Regions from separate parts of the Enterobacter cloacae complex sp. HYC080_NIDB genome, predicted to be linked through region 1. Evidence: predicted binding sites of a transcription regulator. Region 1 holds the regulator's gene; the other holds the start of a gene.
What was found. Region 1 encodes PhoB, which activates phosphate uptake and scavenging genes when phosphate is short. Its sites were predicted from a motif close to CTGTCATAAAACTGNCNNAT; they were not measured.

Region 2: the regulator PhoB is predicted to act here: its motif matches at 4,204-4,223, upstream of uvrB (excinuclease ABC subunit UvrB).

The regions. Positions count from the first base shown of each region.
Region 1 is NZ_CP114212.1:3,533,252-3,540,737, reverse strand. Features, by position in the region: gene sbcC (exonuclease subunit SbcC) at 1-2,652, opposite strand, end outside; gene sbcD (exonuclease subunit SbcD) at 2,649-3,854, opposite strand; gene phoB (phosphate response regulator transcription factor PhoB) at 4,041-4,730, shown strand; gene phoR (phosphate regulon sensor histidine kinase PhoR) at 4,752-6,047, shown strand; gene brnQ (branched-chain amino acid transporter carrier protein BrnQ) at 6,457-7,486, shown strand, end outside.
Region 2 is NZ_CP114212.1:3,118,359-3,125,844, reverse strand. Features, by position in the region: gene bioB (biotin synthase BioB) at 1-432, shown strand, start outside; gene bioF (8-amino-7-oxononanoate synthase) at 429-1,586, shown strand; gene bioC (malonyl-ACP O-methyltransferase BioC) at 1,570-2,325, shown strand; gene bioD (dethiobiotin synthase) at 2,318-3,019, shown strand; gene O1723_RS14845 (ABC transporter ATP-binding protein) at 2,982-3,704, opposite strand; gene uvrB (excinuclease ABC subunit UvrB) at 4,455-6,470, shown strand; gene yvcK (uridine diphosphate-N-acetylglucosamine-binding protein YvcK) at 6,544-7,452, opposite strand.

The sequences.
Region 1 (7,486 bases):
GGAGCCGATCAGCGCGTTCAGATAGCCCCAGTCGTCGGCCTGACGCGCGGCCTCTTCAATTTGCTGCATCAACGTCAGCTGATGCTGACGGTTGTCGCTGTCCTGCTTGAGCTGCTGGCGGATCTCGCCCTGATGCGTGGTGTTCTCGCGAAGCTGTTGCGCCAGCTGCTGCAGCTGGATTTGCAAAGTGGATGCATCGGCCTCGAGACCTTCCGGGCGCAGCGCAACATGCGCCTGTAGCTGCTGGTTCGCCTGGCCGGATAGCGCCGTGGCCTGCTGTATCTGGTTTTCCAACGACTGCTTCAGCTGTTCGAGGCCACGGAGGGTGTCATCATCCAGCAGGGCGGCAATGAACGCCTCCCTGTCGGCAAAACAGCTGGCAGAGAGCGCCGCGGAGAATTGGGTCTGCGACTGTTGCAGGCGCTCTTGCTCCAGCGCCTCCTGTTGCTGCTGGGCGGTAAGCTGGCTTTGCAGCGATACGCATTCATCGTGAATGGCGCGCCAGCCATCAGGAATGGCCGGTTCGGTCTCTTCGGTGTGGGTTGCCGGAAGTGTGTCGAGCAACGGCTTCAGAGCGTTGCTGCGTTCCACAAGCACGCCGTGCTGCGTTTGTTTTTCCTGCCACTGCGCGAATTCTCCTTCGCGGGCGTGCAGCCAGGCGGCTTCGTTCCCCTCTTCGGGAACGCTAAGCGACAGCGTGAGCAGGGTATGTTCCAGCGTCTGGCGTGTCGCCGTCAGCTGCTGCTGATACTGGCGCGCCTGCGCTTCCTGTTCGTTCAGCTGGTTTTGCAGGGTAAGACGCTGGCTGAGCTGATAAAGCTGGCGCTCATAGTGTTCCTGCTCGTTTATCCATGGCGCGATATCTTCCTGAATATTCAATGTGATATTCAGGGACGCGCAGATCTCAAGCCACTCTTTAGTGAGTGCTTGCTCTTCCTCAGACAGGGTCTGCACGTCGCCCGTCTCGCGCTGAATCTGCTGAGCCAGGGCATTAACCTGCCCCAGCACCAGCAGGCCTTCTTCTTTTAGCGCGGCCACCTCTTTTTCCAGCGCATCACGGCGGCGCTGGTTATCCGTCAGCTCAAGCGATTGATATTGCTCAATGGCGGGATGCTCGCAGGAACCGCACAGGGGACAAGGTTTGCCTGCCTCAAGCTGTGAACGATAGCTTTCCAGATCTTTAATTGTCGCTTCACGCTCGCACAGGGCCTTCAGATCCAGATAGTGCTGGTGTTTCTCTTTGTACTGCTGGCGGCGCAGCGTCAACGTTTCATTAAGTTTGCTCTGCTCCGCCTGGGCTTTCTGTACGTTTTCATTGCTCTGGCGCAGGCGCTTTTGCAGCGGCTGATAGCGAGCGTGTAGCGACGTCAGCCGCTGGCGCTGCGTGCGTGACCGGGACTGCTGCTCCATTGCCACGTTGACCTCATCCGCCGTCAGCGTGAGCGTATTTTCCGGCATGTCAGTCAGCTTGTTACGTAACTCAGTCATCCGCGCAGCGTGCGTGGCCAACTGGTTTTTATCGCGGTTAAGCTGTGAGAAGAGCGCGCGCCATCCGGCAATCTCCTGACCCAGCAGGCGATAACGCTCGTGCTCCGCCAGCCACTGCGCCAGCGCCGTCAGTTCAGTATGAAGCTCGGCGTGGGTACGCAGGGCAGTATTACGGATCCGCGCGCGCAGCGCGGTTTTGGCTTGTAAGCGAGTATTTACTTCAATAATTCGCTGCTGGGTTTGCGTCAGACGCGCGGTTTGCTCCTGCTGGTGCGCCCAGAGCGGACGAAGCTGGGCGGCGGGCTGCGCAAGCTGGAGCTTTGCCAGCTCAGGCGCAGCGTCCGTCAGAGCCTGTTGTGCCTGCTGCTGCAATGCGGTGATGCGTTGTTGCTCGCGCACAAGCTCATCATGACGGGTAAGCCACTGAAAATGTTTCTGCTGGTTTTGCTGCTGTGCCAGCAACGTTTTCTCTTCGTCAGTAAGTGCCTGCAAACTTTGCTGTAATTGCTGCTGCTGTTCTTCACTCAGCAGCACGACGCCCGCTGCCTGCGCCTCGCACTTTTCCAGCAGGCTGCGGGCGGCTTTGTGTTTTTCAAACACCATGGCGGAAATCTGGCCGTAGATTTCGGTGCCTGTCAGCTCTTCCAGCAGCTCTGCGCGATCGCTCGGTTTGGCATTCAGGAAGGCGGCAAATTGCCCCTGTGAGAGCAACATTGAACGGGTAAAGCGGCCATAGTCCAGACCGGTGAGCGCGGCGGTTTGCTCCAGCTTGTCCGTGACTTTATCGGCGAGGATTTTGCCATCTTCGCAGCGGGCCAGCTCCACGCGCGGCGCCTGCAGGTTGCCGTCCGGCTGGTTGCGTGCCCGGTTCTGGCTCCAGAAGGCGCGGTAGGCGATGCCTTTTACCTCAAACTCCACTTCCGCCAGACACTCGGCGGTATCTCGCGTCATCAGGTCGTTTTGTGCCTGGGAAACCTTACTCAGGCGCGGCGTTTCGTGATAAAGCGCCAGACAGATGGCGTCGAGCAGGGTGGTTTTACCTGCGCCTGTGGCGCCGGTAATGGCAAACAGCCCGTTGCTGGCAAAGGGTTCAGCGGTAAAGTCAATTTTCCACTCGCCCTTGAGGGAGTTGAGATTTTTCAGACGCAGGCTCAAAATTTTCATGCGTTTTCTTCCTCGTCATTGAGGGCATGCAGGGTATGGGTGAACAGTTCGCTGAGTCTTTCGCGCTTCGCGTCGTCAATATCCTCCTGCAAGAGCCTGCGCTCAAACACCTCTTCTACCCGCAACTCGCTGAGCGTTTCCCGCTGGGCGCTTAACAGAATTTTCTCGCGCTGCTCGCGGCTGCGGCGCACCAGTAAGACCTCTACCGGCAAGTCTTCCGTCAGCGCCTGGATTTTTCGCTGCATATCATGCAGGTAGTCATCCGTAGTGATTTCGATATCCAGCCAGACGGGGGGATTAAGCGCGGTGCCGCGCCACTGTTCAAGCTGAGCGGTGATGGCCTCCAGATCGCCTTTCAGCACCGCCAGCGGCTGGGTGACCGGCACCTCCAGCGTCTCGACGGCACTGAGTTTGCCCTCGCTGAAGCTCACCAGATGCACGGATTTGGCTTTGCCGGTTTCATCGAAACTGAGCGAAATAGGGGATCCGCAGTAGCGAATATGTTCGCAGCCGCCGATAACCTGGGCGCGGTGAATATGCCCGAGCGCAATGTAGTCCGCAGGCGGGAAGTTCTGCGCCGGAAAGGCGTCCAGCGTGCCGATATAGATGTCACGCACGGCGTCACTTTTACTGGCCCCAACGGTGGTGAGATGCCCGGTCGCAATCACCGGTATCGGCTGTTCGCCACGCAGGTTGCAGGCATCCGCGTGCTGCTGGTGATAATAGTCGGTGATGGCCTGTAATAAATGTTGCTGCTTTTCCGTGCCCGACAGTCCCGCCTGACTTTGTACGATATCGCGCGGGCGTAAAAAGGGGATCGGGCACAGCACCGCCCCCGGCGTACCGTCGCGTTTTTTCAGGATCTGCGGGGCATGCCCGGCGCTGGCGACGACGGTAGTATTGAGAAACGCCAGAATGTCGCGGGATTCATTGAGCGTTGCCACGGAGTCATGGTTACCGGCGACTATCACCAGATGACAGCCGGTCTGCTGCAAATTCACCACGAAGCGGTTATACAGCTCGCGCGCATAGCTGGGGGGCGACCCCGTATCAAAGATGTCACCCGCGACAATAATCGCATCGACCTCGTGGGCCTGCGCCGTCTCCAGCAGCCAGTTCAGGAACGCTTCATGTTCAGCCGCACGGCTTTTGCTGTAAAAATTTTGACCGAGATGCCAGTCCGAGGTGTGAAGTATGCGCATAGCGGTTCCGTGGCAAAAATGAGAAAGCAGGATTATAAACGTTCAGAGAAGGGAAAATAACCGCTGTAATAAAACAACGGTTTGCCCGCTACCGTGGTAATGTTTTTCATAAATCTGTCATAAATCTGACGCATAATGGCGCCGAATTACAAACGTGTAACTTAATAAGATAAGACAGGGCAAAGTATGGCGAGACGTATTCTGGTCGTAGAAGATGAAGCTCCAATTCGTGAAATGGTGTGCTTCGTGCTCGAGCAAAATGGCTTCCAGCCGGTTGAAGCGGAAGATTATGACAGCGCAGTGAACCAGCTGAATGAACCCTGGCCCGATCTGATTCTGCTGGACTGGATGTTGCCTGGCGGCTCCGGACTGCAGTTTATCAAACACCTGAAGCGTGAGGCACTGACCCGCGACATCCCGGTTGTCATGCTCACGGCGCGCGGAGAGGAAGAGGATCGCGTGCGCGGACTAGAAACCGGCGCGGACGATTACATCACTAAACCGTTCTCCCCAAAAGAGCTGGTCGCCCGCATTAAAGCCGTGATGCGCCGTATTTCACCGATGGCGGTGGAAGAGGTGATAGAGATGCAGGGACTCAGCCTTGACCCTACCTCGCACCGCGTGATGACCGGCGAAAACCCCCTCGATATGGGCCCTACCGAATTTAAACTCCTGCACTTCTTTATGACTCACCCGGAACGCGTATACAGCCGCGAGCAGTTGCTGAATAACGTCTGGGGAACTAACGTGTATGTCGAAGACCGGACGGTTGACGTACATATTCGCCGCCTGCGAAAAGCGCTGGAACTGAGCGGCCACGATCGCATGGTACAGACGGTCCGCGGCACGGGTTATCGTTTTTCGACCCGTTTCTGAACAATGACAGGAGTGTGACGCGTGCTGGAACGTCTGTCATGGAAAAGGCTCGTCTTTGAACTGATCTTATGCTGTATTCCGGCCTTCCTTCTTGGGGCCTTTCTCGGACATCTGCCGTGGTTTCTGCTGGCGTCGGTCACCGGGCTGCTGATCTGGCATTTCTGGAACCTGCTGCGCCTCTCCTGGTGGCTGTGGGTTGACCGCAGTATGACCCCACCGCCGGGCAGCGGCAGCTGGGAGCCCCTGCTGTACGGCCTGCACCAGATGCAGATGCGTAATAAAAAGCGCCGTCGCGAGCTGGGAAGCCTGATTAAGCGTTTTCGCAGCGGGGCGGAGTCGTTGCCGGATGCGGTCATCCTGACCACTGAAGAAGGCACCATCTTCTGGTGTAACGGCCTGGCGCAACAGCTGCTGGGCCTTCGCTGGCCGGACGATAACGGTCAGAACATCCTTAACCTTTTACGCTATCCCGAATTCACGCTGTATCTGAAAAAGCGTGATTTTACCCGCCCGCACAATCTGAAGCTCAATAATGGTCGCCATCTGGAAATCCGCGTGATGCCTTACAGCGATAAGCAGTGGCTGATGGTGGCGCGCGATGTCACCCAAATGCACCAGCTTGAGGGCGCGCGCCGTAATTTCTTTGCGAACGTCAGCCACGAACTGCGTACTCCGTTGACCGTGCTTCAGGGCTATCTGGAGATGATGCAGGAGCAAACGCTGGAAGGTGCGCCGCGTGAAAAAGCGCTGCATACCATGCGCGAGCAAACGCATCGCATGGAAGGGCTGGTGAAGCAGCTGCTGACGCTCTCGAAGATTGAAGCGGCGCCTACGCTTGCGCTGAATGACACGATAGATGTGCCGATGATGCTGCGGGTCGTGGAGCGTGAAGCGCAGACGTTAAGCCACAAAAAGCATCACCTGACCTTCGAGGTCGACAGCACGCTAAAGGTGCTGGGCAGTGAGGATGAGCTTCGTAGCGCCATATCTAACCTGGTGTACAACGCAGTGAACCATACGCCGGAAGGAACGGATATTATGGTGCGCTGGAACCGTACCCCTACGGGCGCCGAGTTTAGCGTGGAAGATAACGGGCCGGGGATCGCACCGGAGCATATCCCGCGTCTGACCGAACGCTTCTACCGCGTGGATAAAGCGCGGTCGCGGCAAACAGGGGGGAGCGGCCTGGGGCTGGCGATTGTGAAGCACGCGGTAAATCACCACGAAAGCCGACTTGATATTCAGAGTACGCTGGGGAAAGGAACCCGCTTCAGTTTCGTTATTCCGGAACGATTAATTGCCAAAAAGACCGCCTGAGGGCAGGTGTGTCATTTTCCCTTTCCACGGGTCAGCATCTGCTGGCCCGTTTGCTTTGCAGTCAAGCGAAACGCGGATGAATAATATACGGCTGGGTGTTTTTTGTTCGCATGATTAGCCATGAGTTTTTCCTGTAAATAGCGTATTGTGCTGGCGTGTATTTTCATGCTGGCATATTGTTCTGGTTTTGAGATCCCACCTTGCCTTTAAACGTTATAAGCGTTTAAATTGCCCCCCAGATACTGTCAGACCGACTGTATTTGCGTGGTAAATCGAAAAACTATTCTTCTCCACGCCAGGACGGGAGCATTTCCCGCTGAAATTGAGCAATTTTTCGGCTGTATCGTCCCGTCAGGGAAAACGAAAATCTCAATGTTTTCAACACCACATCCACAGGCAGTAAGGTTTTATGACCCATCACTTAAAATCGCGTGACATCATCGCGCTGGGCTTTATGACATTTGCGCTGTTCGTTGGCGCAGGCAACATTATTTTCCCTCCAATGGTTGGCTTACAGGCGGGTGAACACGTCTGGACCGCTGCGTTTGGTTTCCTGATTACTGCCGTGGGTCTACCGGTACTGACCGTCGTCGCGCTGGCGAAAGTCGGTGGCGGCGTGGACAGCCTCAGCACGCCGATTGGCAAAGTCGCAGGTGTTCTGCTGGCCACCGTCTGCTATCTGGCCGTGGGCCCGCTGTTTGCCACCCCGCGCACGGCGACCGTTTCCTTTGAAGTGGGGATTGCTCCGCTGACCGGCGACGGCCCGATGCCGCTGTTTATCTACAGCCTGGTCTACTTCGCGATTGTCATTCTGGTCTCCCTCTATCCGGGCAAACTGCTGGATACCGTGGGTAACTTCCTGGCGCCGCTGAAAATCATCGCCCTGATCGTTCTCGCTGTGGCCGCTATCATCTGGCCAGCAGGCCCGATCAGCGACGCAATGGACGCCTATAAAAACGCCGCGTTCTCTAACGGTTTTGTGAACGGCTACCTGACGATGGATACGCTGGGCGCAATGGTGTTTGGTATTGTTATCGTTAACGCCGCGCGTTCCCGCGGTGTGACCGAAGCGCGTCTGCTGACCCGCTATACCATCTGGGCTGGCCTGATGGCTGGTGTGGGTCTGACGCTGCTGTATCTGGCGCTGTTCCGCCTGGGCTCTGATAGCGCCATGCTGGTTGATCAGAACGCGAACGGTGCGGCTATTCTGCACGCTTACGTCCAGCACACCTTCGGTGGTGCGGGCAGTATGCTGCTGGCGGCGCTGATTTTCCTGGCGTGTCTGGTGACCGCAGTGGGCCTGACCTGCGCCTGTGCTGAGTTCTTTGCGCAGTATCTGCCGCTCTCTTACCGCACCCTGGTGTTTATCCTCGGTATCTTCTCCATGGCGGTGTCCAACCTCGGTCTGAGCCACCTGATTCAGGTCTCTATTCCGGTGC
Region 2 (7,486 bases), 410 kb from region 1:
GGTCTGCTGCTGCAGCTGGCGAACCTGCCAACGCCGCCGGAAAGCGTCCCGATTAACATGCTGGTGAAGGTCAAAGGCACGCCGCTGGCGGATAACGAGGACGTGGACGCGTTTGATTTTATTCGCACTATCGCGGTGGCGCGCATCATGATGCCGACCTCTTATGTACGCCTTTCTGCGGGCCGTGAGCAGATGAACGAGCAGACCCAGGCAATGTGCTTTATGGCCGGGGCCAACTCCATCTTCTACGGCTGCAAGCTGCTGACCACGCCGAACCCGGAGGAAGACAAAGATGTTCAGCTGTTCCGCAAGCTGGGGCTGAACCCGCATCAGACCGAGGTGCTGACGGGCGATAACGAGCAACAGCAGCAGCTGGAGCAGCAGATTTTCAATGCCGACACCGACCAGTTCTACAACGCGGCAGCAGTATGACCTGGCAGGCACGTATCCAGTCGGCGCTCGACGAGCGTCGGGCGACTGATGCGTTTCGCGTACGCAAGGTGGTCGAAAACGGCGCAGGCCGTTTTCTGACCCGCGACAGTCGGCGTTACCGTAACTTCTCCAGTAACGATTATCTCGGTCTTAGCCAGCATCCGGCTATCGTTCGCGCCTGGCAGCAGGGGGCAGAGCGGTTTGGCGTGGGCAGCGGTGGATCGGGGCACGTTAGCGGCTACACCCCGGCACATCAGGCGCTGGAGGAGGCGCTTGCCGACTGGCTGGGCTACCCGCGCGCGCTGTTGTTTATTTCGGGTTTTGCCGCCAATCAGGCGGTGATTACCGCCCTGATGGGGAAGGACGACCGCATTGTCGCCGACCGCTTAAGCCATGCCTCGCTGCTGGAAGCGGCAAGTTTGAGTCCGGCTCAGCTGCGCCGCTTTGCCCATAACGATGCGGGGCAACTCGCTGCGCTGCTGGATAAACCGTGCGAGGGGCAACAGCTGGTGGTCACAGAAGGGGTATTCAGCATGGACGGCGACAGCGCACCGCTTGCCGTACTGCACGAGGCTGCCAGACAGCAACATGCCTGGCTGCTGGTCGACGATGCCCACGGTATCGGCGTGACGGGTGATGAAGGGCGGGGAAGTGTTCACCAGCAAGGCGTCAGGCCGGAGCTGCTGATAGTCACTTTCGGCAAAGGTTTTGGCGTGAGTGGCGCCGCCGTACTGTGCAGCGAGTCCGTTGCAGACTATCTGCTGCAGTTTGCCCGGCACCTGATCTACAGCACCAGCATGCCACCGGCGCAGGCCGTGGCGTTGTCTGCGTCCCTGGCCGTCATTCGTAGCGCAGAAGGGGAGGAACGTCGCCAGCGGCTGGCAGAGCATATCTGCCGCTTCCGTCAGGGACTGGCGGCGCTTCCTTTCCGCAGTACTGATTCACAAAGTGCCATCCAGCCGGTGATCGTAGGGGAAAACGCGCAGGCGCTCTCCCTGGCACAAACGCTGCGCGATCGGGAGATGTGGGTCACGGCTATTCGTCCACCCACCGTACCGCCGGGCACGGCGCGTCTGCGGCTCACGCTGACGGCGGCGCACGAGACCGAGGATATTGCGGCACTGCTGGAGGCGCTGCATGTTGCCAGTCAATAAGCAGGCCATTGCGGCGGCGTTCGGCCGGGCCGCGCGCAGCTATTCACAGCACGATGAACTGCAGCGCCAGAGCGCACAGGGGCTGATGACGTTGCTCGGCGAGAGGCGCTTTACCCAGGTGCTTGACGCCGGGTGCGGCCCCGGCGGGAATAGCCGACTCTGGCGCGAGGCGGGAAGTCACGTGACGGCCATCGACCTGTCTCCCGCTATGCTGGATGAGGCGCGCCAGCAGCAGGCTGCGCATCGTTATCTGGTGGCGGACATCGAGGCGATTCCGCTGGCGGACGCGCAATTCGATCTGGTCTGGAGCCATCTGGCGGTGCAGTGGTGCAGCAGCCTGCCGCAGGCGTTGAGCGAGCTTTATCGCGTCGCCTGCCCGGGCGGCAAGGTGGCGTTTACCACGCTACTGGAAAGCTCGTTACCTGAGCTCAATCAGGCATGGCAGGCGGTGGATGAACAGCCGCACGCCAACCGCTTTTTGTCATATGAGCAGGTTATGCAGGCCCTGGCAGGCTGGCGCTATCGCAGTACGGTGCAGACCATCACTCTCGATTTTACCGATGCTTTAAGCGCGATGCGCTCGCTGAAGGGCATTGGCGCCACGCATCTGCATGCCGGGCGCGAGAAAAAACCGCTGACCCGGGGCCAGCTGCAGCGCCTTGAGCTGGCCTGGCCGCAGCAGCGGGGCCAGTTCCCGCTCTCTTATCAACTTTTTCATGGGATTATTGAACGTGACTGAACGTTATTTTGTCACCGGGACGGATACGGAAGTGGGCAAGACGGTTGCCAGCGCTGCCCTTTTGCAGGCGGCGCGAAAGCTTGGGAAAAACACCGCCGGGTATAAGCCTGTGGCTTCCGGCAGCGAGATGACGGCGGAGGGGTTACGTAACACCGACGCGCTGGCGCTTCAGCGTAACAGCACGCTCGAACTCGCCTATTCAGCGGTGAACCCGTATACCTTTGCCGAGCCGACCTCGCCGCACATTATCAGCGCCGATGAAGGCCGTCCGATTGATTTTGCCGTGCTCTCTGCCGGGTTACGAACCCTGGAAAGCCAGGCCGACTGGGTGCTGGTGGAAGGTGCAGGCGGGTGGTTTACGCCGCTCTCTCAGAACCAGACGTTTGCTGACTGGGTGCAGGCCGAGCAACTGCCGGTCATACTCGTTGTCGGCGTCAAGCTCGGGTGTATTAACCACGCCATGTTGACGGCGCAGGCCGTTCAGCAGGCAGGGCTGCGTCTCGCGGGCTGGATAGCCAACGACGTGGTCACGCCGGGCAAGCGACACCATGAGTATCTGACGACCCTCAAACGGGTGCTCCCCGCACCATTCCTGGGGGAGATCCCCTGGCTTGCAGACGATGCCGAACAGGCCGAAACCGGTCAGTATCTTGACCTCAGCGTCTTGCTTCCAGCGACATCCAGTGGGCAATAAGCTCATCGTTGAGTTCGTTAACGTGGCCCTGTGCCACGTTACGTCCGCGATAGAGCATGCAAAACCGATCCGCTACCCGGCGGATAAACGACAGCTGCTGTTCTGCTAGCAGCACCGTCATCCCAAGCTCCCGGTTTAGCCGTACCAGCAGTTGTGCAAGCTTATGGGCAAAGCCCTGGCCGGCACCGTGCATAGGTTCATCAAGAATCAACATACGCGGGCGATTGACCAGCGCATTTGCCAGAGCAAGCTGATACTGCGCCTCTGGCGAAAGGGCGTTGCCTCGCGTCTGACGCAGCGCGTAAAGTTCGGGAAAGAGCTTGTACACTTCACTTTTCGCTGCCGGGTCGGATTTATCCATCGCCCGCATGGCAATGTGCAAATTTTCCTCAATCGTCAGCTGAGAAAAAATCCGCCTGTCCTGCGGGACATAGCCAATCCCCGGTCCGGAACGTTGTTCGGCCGTCTGGCTGAGTAAATCACGCGGCGGCGCACCCGCTTCATGCCAGATGATGGTGCCGCTATCCACGGGTACTTTCCCGGTGATGCAATTCATTAGGGTGGTTTTTCCCATCCCTGGCAGGCCAACAACGCCGGTACACATCCCTTGCGGAAAATCTAAATCCACGTTCCATAGCGTATGTTGGCTTCCGTAAAACTGATTCACTGCACGCAGACTCAACATCTTTCTCTCCTTAAAAATGTGTCGGTGACGCTCGGTTTTTGATTGTGCAAAACCCCTGCCAGAAACCGTGAAGTGATTAAAAAAGCGGCTTTTTTAAGAATGTTCCACCACTAAGTGGGGTAAGGAAACCCGGAATTGCACATCGACGGTGCTGGCGGTGTTGAGTCGTGGTGCAGGGGAAAATGGCGGAAATGTGAGCAAGATCCCATCAGGTGGTTATGAATGACGCAACTGTTTATCGACAAAAAATAGCGATAAAAATTTTTTGTTGCCGTCTCGTGGGAAAATCCGGGAATTTGCCGAGCGGCACTCTGCACGGGCTGGAAGCAGTTATCCACTATTCCTGTGGATAACCATGTGCATTAGAGTTAGAAAACACGCGATAAGCGAGAGAAGACGCGGCTTTCGCCCAAATTGACGCGAAACGCGGCTTTAGAAAATATCGTTTAAAATTTAATTGCTTAGATAAAAGCAATTACCGTAATGAAAGTGTCACGCGCTGCCATAAAACTCTCATAACCTGGCTTGACAAATGTTAAAAAAGAAAAAGTTCTGGGGATAACCCACGTTGACTGGTTTTTTATCTCGTCAGAGTCGAAATTTTATCCATTAACGCGCTAATCCTTAAGCCGCTATGCTAAATATCCTGACATGCTACTGGTTTTTCATCCAGTGTTTTTTACTGGCATTCCTGGCAACAACGAGTAAAATTACTCACCTGCCGCTTATAACGTCATCAGGTCGTCGCCCATGAGTAAACCGTTCAAACTGAATTCTGCTTTCCGTCCATCTGGCGATCAGCCTGAGGCGATCCGTCGTCTGGAAGAGGGGCTGGAAGATGGGCTTGCGCACCAGACGCTGCTGGGGGTAACCGGTTCCGGTAAAACGTTCACCATCGCCAACGTGATCGCGGATCTGCAGCGCCCTACGATGGTGCTTGCCCCCAACAAAACCCTCGCGGCACAGCTTTACGGCGAGATGAAAGAGTTCTTCCCGGAGAACGCCGTTGAGTATTTCGTCTCCTACTACGATTACTACCAGCCGGAAGCCTATGTGCCGAGCTCTGACACCTTCATTGAGAAAGATGCCTCAGTGAACGAACACATCGAGCAGATGCGACTGTCGGCGACCAAGGCGCTGCTGGAGCGTCGCGATGTGGTTGTGGTGGCGTCGGTTTCGGCGATTTACGGCCTGGGCGACCCGGACCTCTATCTGAAGATGATGCTCCACCTGACGCAGGGGATGATCATCGATCAGCGTGCGATTTTGCGCCGTCTGGCGGAGTTGCAGTACACCCGTAACGACCAGGCATTTCAGCGCGGAACGTTCCGCGTGCGCGGGGAGGTGATCGACATCTTCCCGGCGGAATCGGACGATATGGCGCTGCGCGTTGAGCTGTTTGATGAAGAGGTTGAACGTTTATCGTTGTTTGACCCGCTAACCGGTCACGTTGAGTCGGTGATCCAGCGTTTTACCATCTACCCTAAAACGCACTACGTGACGCCGCGCGAGCGTATCGTGCAGGCGATGGAAGAGATCAAAGTGGAGCTGGCTGAACGCCGTAAGGTGCTTCTGGCGAACAATAAGCTGCTGGAAGAGCAGCGCCTGAGCCAGCGAACCCAGTTCGATCTGGAGATGATGAACGAGCTCGGCTACTGCTCCGGCATTGAAAACTACTCCCGTTTCCTCTCCGGTCGTGGGCCGGGTGAGCCGCCGCCGACGCTGTTTGACTACCTTCCGGCCGACGGCTTGCTGGTGATAGACGAATCCCACGTCACCATTCCGCAGATTGGCGGGATGTACCGCGGTGACCGCGCGCGTAAAGAGACGCTGGTGGAGTACGGGTTCCGTCTGCCGTCGGCACTGGATAACCGTCCGATGAAGTTTGAAGAGTTTGAGGCGCTGGCGCCACAAACTATTTATGTGTCGGCCACGCCGGGCAACTACGAGCTGGAGAAATCGGGCGATGAGGTGATTGATCAGGTGGTTCGTCCGACCGGGCTGCTGGATCCGATTATCGAAGTGCGTCCGGTGGCGACCCAGGTGGACGATCTGCTTTCTGAGATCCGCAAGCGTGCCGCCATCAACGAGCGTGTGCTGGTGACCACGCTCACTAAGCGTATGGCGGAAGACCTGACCGAGTATCTGGAAGAGCACGGTGAGAAGGTGCGTTATCTGCACTCGGATATCGATACCGTAGAGCGTATGGAGATCATCCGCGATTTGCGTCTGGGTGAGTTTGACGTGCTGGTAGGGATCAACCTGTTGCGAGAGGGGCTGGATATGCCGGAAGTCTCGCTGGTGGCGATTCTGGACGCGGATAAAGAGGGCTTCCTGCGTTCCGAGCGCTCGCTGATCCAGACCATTGGCCGCGCCGCGCGTAACGTCAATGGCAAAGCGATTCTCTACGGCGATAAAATTACCCCGTCAATGGCGAAAGCGATTGGCGAAACCGAACGCCGCCGTGAGAAACAGCAGCGCTATAACGAAGAGCACGGCATTACTCCGCAGGGGCTGAACAAGAAAGTGGTGGATATTCTGGCGCTCGGTCAGAACATTGCGAAGACCAAAGCGAAAGGCCGCGGCAAAGCGCGTTCCGTGGTGGAAGAAGATACCGTCGTACTGACGCCGAAAGCGCTGCAGCAGAAGATCCACGAGCTGGAGGCGCAGATGATGCAGCACGCCCAGAACCTGGAGTTCGAAGAGGCGGCACAGATCCGCGATCAGCTTCATCAGCTGCGGGATTTGTTTATTGCGGCATCGTGAGTCGGTGATGTGTTTTCTCCCTCTCCCTGTGGGAGAGGGCCGGGGTGAGGGCAACAGGCCGCATAAAACGAACCTAACCCAGCGCCTGAATCGCCTTCTCCAGCGCTTCGCGCAGCAGATGGCGGTCGTGGCGGTATTTAATATCGCTGGCCTCCAGCGGCTCCTGAATCACCACCCGCTCGCCGATACCGGAGACATCCACCTTCGGCCCAACCACCACGCCGTCGATGATTTTCTTGCCGACGTACTGCTCCATCAGGCTCAGTTTATCTGCCAGCGACAGGCTTGCCGCCGCCGGGCTCAGTTCACGCCCCAGATTACCGATGTAAACCATCGGAGCAGGGGTGCGACGCAGCGCCTGCGCCAGCTCTTTGACCAGCAGGATCGGCATCAGGCTGGTATAAAAACTGCCCGGGCCAATCAGGATTAAATCCGCTTCGCCAATCGCTTCGACGGCTTCACGCGTCGCCGGTACGCTCGGGTAGGTCATCAGCTCTTTTGGCGGCAGCAGAAGCTGGTCGATATTCACTTCGCCGTACACTTCGTGATCGTCAGCATCAATGGCCATTAAATCCACCGGCTGTTCTGACATCGGGATCAGGAACGCATCCACCTTCAGCAGATTTCGTATCAAATTGATGGCTTCAAGCGGACGCACGCTCAGGTGATCCAGCGCCTTAAGCATTAAATTTCCAAGGTTATGCCCGGAAAGTTCCCCGTTGCCGCCAAAACGGTACTCAAACATCGCTGATGCGACGCTCGGTTCGGTAATCAGCTGGTTGAGACAGTTGCGCATATCCCCCCAGGCGATGCCGCCTTCGGCACGTCTGATCCGCCCGGTTGAGCCGCCATTATCGGTGGTTGTCACTATCCCTGTCAGCCTTGAGCCCAGTGACGACAAAGAGGACATCACCCGGCCCAGACCGTGGCCTCCGCCAAGAGCGACCACTCGGTCAAGATCCGCAAAAGTGCGATTGCGCATACCAATTCCTTATCACGTTTGATCTGCGTAACAC